DNA from 2 places in the Martinezella sp. CNPSo 3957 genome. Region 1 is predicted to be linked to the other one. Evidence: riboswitches for the same ligand, from Rfam matches in the RefSeq annotation. Region 1 holds a riboswitch; the other holds the start of a gene.
What was found. A riboswitch is a leader RNA that binds a small molecule or an ion and turns the genes downstream of it on or off. The one in region 1 is predicted to bind S-adenosylmethionine.
Positions count from the first base shown of each region.

Region 1 (2,391 bases):
AGTTCGAGCCGAGGCCGGAGCCGTAGAGGCTGCTCGGCTGTTCCAGCATATGTTCGTAGATCAGGCGGCCGACGATCTGGCCGTCTTCCAGAATGAAGGGTACTTCGTGGCTGCGCACTTCCAGCACGGCGCGGCTGCCGCGGCCGCCGGCCGGCGCATGGCCGAAGCCCGGATCGAAGAAGCCGGCATAGTGGACGCGGAATTCGCCGACCAGCGGATCGAACGGCGTCATCTCGGCGGCGAAGTGCGGGGGAACATGCACCGCCTCGCGCGAAACGAGGATGTAGAACTCGTCGGGATCGAGGATCAGCTCGGTACGGCCGCGGCTATAGAGCGGCTCCCAGAAATCGAAAATATCGTGCTGGGCTTTCTTGTCGACATCGACGACGGCCGTGTGATGCTTGCCGCGATAGCCGATCAGCCCTTCCTTGTCGCCGGCAAGGTCGATCGACAGAGCGATGCCGCCGCCGGTGATGTTCGGCTTCTTGCTGGCAACCAGTGTTTCGCTCTCGTGCAGCGCCAGCAATTCCGGCTCGGTGAGCAGGGCCTGGCCGACGCGGAAGCGGATCTGCGACAGGCGCGAGCCGCGGCGCACGACGATCGGGAAGGTGCGCGGGCTGATTTCGAGATAGAGCGGGCCGGAATAGCCGGCTGGGATCTTGTCGAATTCCTGCGCCCGGTCGGTGATGACGCGGGTGAAGATGTCGAGACGGCCGGTCGAGCTCTTCGGGTTGGCCGATGCGGACATATCTTCGGGCAGGTCGAGGCGCTCCATCAACGGCACGATATAGACGCAGCCGGTTTCCAGCACCGCGCCTTCCGAGAGATCGACGACATGCAGCTTCAGCCGGTCGAGCTTGTCGGCGACCAGATGCGACGGGCCGGGCATGAAGCTGGCGCGAACGCGGAAAGCATGCGAACCGAGCCTGAGGTCGAGGCTTGCCGGCTGGATCTGATCGACGTCCAGTTCTCTCTCGCTCGTCAGCCGCCCTGTTTCAAACAGCGCTGCAATGGCCCGGTCGGCCAGAATTCCAGTATTGCGAGCCATCATGCTTCTCTCATAATTTGCCGCAGACAAAACCAAACTCAGGGAATTGACGCAAGCCGTCAACGGCAGTATTGCAACTTATCCCGTGGTGATTTGGCCGGTCGGCTTGCAGCCACGTTAAACAAATGGCTAAAAAGACCGGGGTTGAACCGGTCTGCTTTTGCGACCGGTTTTTTTGTTTTGAAAGTGGTGATGGCATGAGCAAGACTTGGCGCCCCGCAACCCAGCTCGTTCACGGCGGAACACTCCGTTCGCAATTCGGCGAGACCTCCGAAGCAATCTATCTTACCCAGGGCTTCGTCTATGACACGTCGGAGGCGGCGGAAGCCCGCTTCAAGGGCGAAACGGATGGGTTCATCTACGCCCGCTACGGCAGCCCGACCAACGACATGTTCGAAAAGCGCATGTGCGCTCTGGAAGGCGCTGAAGACGCCCGCGCCACAGCTTCGGGCATGGCCGCCGTTTCTGCCGCCATCCTCTGCCAGCTTAAGGCCGGCGATCATATCGTTGCCGCCCGTGCGCTCTTCGGCTCCTGCCGTTGGGTGGTCGAGACGCTCGCGCCGAAATACGGCATCGAATGCACGCTGGTCGATGGCCGTTTCACCGAGAACTGGGAAAAGGCCATCCGCCTGAACACCAAGGTCTTCTTCCTCGAAAGCCCGACCAATCCGACGCTGGAAGTGGTCGATATTGCCGCCGTCGCCAAGCTCGCCAACCAGATCGGCGCCAAAGTCGTGGTCGACAACGTCTTTGCGACGCCGCTCTTCCAGAAGCCGCTGGAACTCGGCGCGCATATTGTCGTCTATTCCGCCACCAAGCATATCGACGGCCAGGGCCGTTCGCTCGGCGGCGTCATCCTCTCCGACAAGCAGTGGATCGACGAGAACCTGCAGGACTATTTCCGCCATACCGGCCCGGCCATGTCGCCCTTTACCGCCTGGACGCTGCTGAAGGGCATCGAGACGCTGCCGCTGCGCGTTACACAGCAGACGGCGAATGCCTCCAAGGTTGCCGATTTCCTCGCCGAGCAGACCAACAAGGTCGCCCGCGTGATCTATCCCGGCCGCAAGGACCACCCGCAGGCCGAGATCATCGCCAAGCAGATGAGCGGCGGCTCGACGCTGGTCGCCTTCGAGCTGAAGGGTGGCAAGGAAGCGGCCTTCAAGCTGCAGAACGCGCTGGATATCGTGAAGATCTCCAACAATCTCGGCGACTCGAAGAGCCTGATCACGCATCCTGCCACGACGACGCACAAGAACCTTGCCGACGAGGCTCGCGCCGAACTCGGCATTTCGCCGGGCACCGTGCGCTTCTCCGCCGGCATCGAGGATAGCGCCGATCTG
Region 1 covers NZ_JBXSOU010000005.1:113,571-115,961, forward strand. Annotated here, with positions in the region: gene AC13QE_RS14285 (2'-deoxycytidine 5'-triphosphate deaminase) at 1-1,051, opposite strand, end outside; SAM riboswitch at 1,124-1,202, shown strand; gene AC13QE_RS14290 (O-succinylhomoserine sulfhydrylase) at 1,246-2,391, shown strand, end outside.

Region 2 (2,391 bases), on a different contig from region 1:
ACGGGCAAGACCGAACTCGCACGCCAGGTGGCCACCGCGCTCGACCTTGACCTGATCGAGTGGAATGTCAAATCGACGACGAAGGCCCAGCAGGGTCTCTACGAATATGATGCGGTTTCGCGCCTGCGCGACAGCCAGCTCGGCGACATCAGAGTTCATGATGTCAGCAACTATATCCGTCAGGGCAAGCTTTGGCAGGCCTTCACCTCGCCGACGAAGTGCGTGCTGCTGATCGACGAGATCGACAAGGCCGATATCGAATTCCCGAACGATCTCCTGCAGGAACTCGACCGCATGGAATTCCACGTCTACGAGACCGGTGAGACGATCCGGGCCGCGATCCGCCCGATCGTCATCATCACCTCGAATAACGAGAAGGAGCTGCCGGACGCCTTCCTGCGCCGCTGCTTCTTCCATTATATCCGCTTCCCCGACATGGGGACGCTGACGCGCATCGTCGAGGTGCACTATCCCGGCATCAAGCAGACGCTCGTCCATGCGGCACTGACGCAATTCTTTGAAATCCGCGACGTGCCGGGCCTGAAGAAGAAGCCCTCGACCTCGGAAGCGCTCGACTGGATCCGCCTGCTGGTCGCAGACGATATCGAGCCGGAAACATTGCGCGCCGATGCGAAGAACGTATTGCCGAAACTCCATGGCGCGCTTCTGAAGAACGAGCAGGATGTGCACCTCTTCGAGCGGCTGGCCTTCATGGCACGTGGGCAGGGACGATAATGCAACCCGATGCCGTAAAGGTTTTGATCTATGCTGTGCGGGATCGGCATCTGCTGGTATTCGATGAGCCAGACTTCCCCGCCGTCCAGCTCCAGGTTCCCGGTGGCACTGTCGAATCCCGTGAGGACATTGTAGCGGCCGCAGCGCGCGAATTCGAGGAGGAGACCGGTTTTGCGCCGCGCGAACTCCATCCGCTTGGCGTCCACGACTACCGTTTCGAAAAGAACGGCCGCGATTACTATCACCAACGGCACTATTTCCGCTGCGGTATCTCCGAGCGAGCGCCTGCCACTTGGCTCCACCACGAAATGACGCCTTTCGACGGTGGCGACCCGATCGGCTTCCGCTTCTTCTGGCTACCGATCGAGACCGCCAGCCAGCGCCTCGGTTATGGCATGGAAGCTCTCATTAAACATCTGTAGGCCGTATCGCGCCTCTGGACTGGACCCACCGACTTCCATCGACGCTTGTCCCCATTGACCCGCGGAGGCAGCAGGTCTATTGAATTTCCCTCGTGGTGATTTGGCCGGCCGGCTTGCAGCCACGTTAAATAAGTCGCTAAAGGGCCGCGTGCGGACCGGTAGCGATTCATCGCGGCCGGTTTTTTTGTATTTGGCGAGTGAAAAGATGCCCATCAAGATTCCCGATACGCTCCCCGCGTTTGAAACCCTTCAGAACGAAGGTGTGCGGGTGATGACCGAAACGGTGGCGTTCCGTCAGGATATCCGCCCTCTTCAGATCGGGCTTCTCAACCTCATGCCGAACAAGATCAAGACCGAGGTCCAGATGGCGCGCCTGGTCGGCGCATCGCCGCTGCAGGTGGAGTTTTCCCTGGTGCGTGTTGGCGCGCACAAGGCCAAGAACACCTCCGAAGAGCATCTCCTCGCCTTTTACCAAACGTGGGAAGAGGTGAAGCACCGCAAGTTCGACGGCTTCATCATCACGGGTGCGCCGATCGAGCTGCTGGAATATGAGGACGTCACCTACTGGAACGAGATGCAGGAGATCTTGGACTGGACGACGACCAACGTCCATTCGACGATGAACGTCTGCTGGGGCGCGATGGCGGCGATCTATCATTTCCACAAGGTGCCGAAATACACGCTGAAGGAAAAGGCTTTCGGCGTCTATCGTCACCAGAACCTGAAGCCCTCCTCGGTCTATCTCAACGGCTTCTCCGACGATTTCGCCATTCCGGTGTCGCGCTGGACCGAAGTGCGCCGCGCCGATATCGAAAAGGTGCCCGGCTTGCAGATCCTGATGGATTCGAGCGAGATGGGCGTCTGCCTCGTGCACGAGCAGGCTTGTAACCGGCTCTACATGTTCAATCACGTGGAGTATGATTCCACCTCGCTGGCGGATGAGTATTTCCGCGATGTGAATGCGGGCGTGCCGATCAAGATGCCGCACAACTATTTCCCGCATAACGATCCGGAAATTCCTCCGCAGAACCGGTGGCGCAGCCACGCGCATCTGTTCTTCGGCAACTGGATCAACGAGATCTACCAGACCACGCCGTATGATCTGGAGGAGATCGGCCAGGAAAGGATTTGAGGCTTGTTCATTCCCTTCTTCCTGAAGCTCAAGGAAGCGAAGGTTCCGGTGACGCTCCGGGAATTCCTGTCGCTGCTTGAAGGAATGGAAGAAGGGATTGCT
Region 2 covers NZ_JBXSOU010000006.1:183,159-185,549, reverse strand. Annotated here, with positions in the region: gene AC13QE_RS16615 (AAA family ATPase) at 1-735, shown strand, start outside; gene AC13QE_RS16610 (NUDIX domain-containing protein) at 735-1,157, shown strand; SAM riboswitch at 1,240-1,317, shown strand; gene metA (homoserine O-acetyltransferase MetA) at 1,363-2,289, shown strand; partial or broken gene AC13QE_RS16600 (vWA domain-containing protein) at 2,293-2,391, shown strand, end outside.
Region 2: linked by a shared signal. The riboswitch ahead of metA (homoserine O-acetyltransferase MetA) and the one ahead of AC13QE_RS14290 (O-succinylhomoserine sulfhydrylase) in region 1 are both predicted to bind S-adenosylmethionine.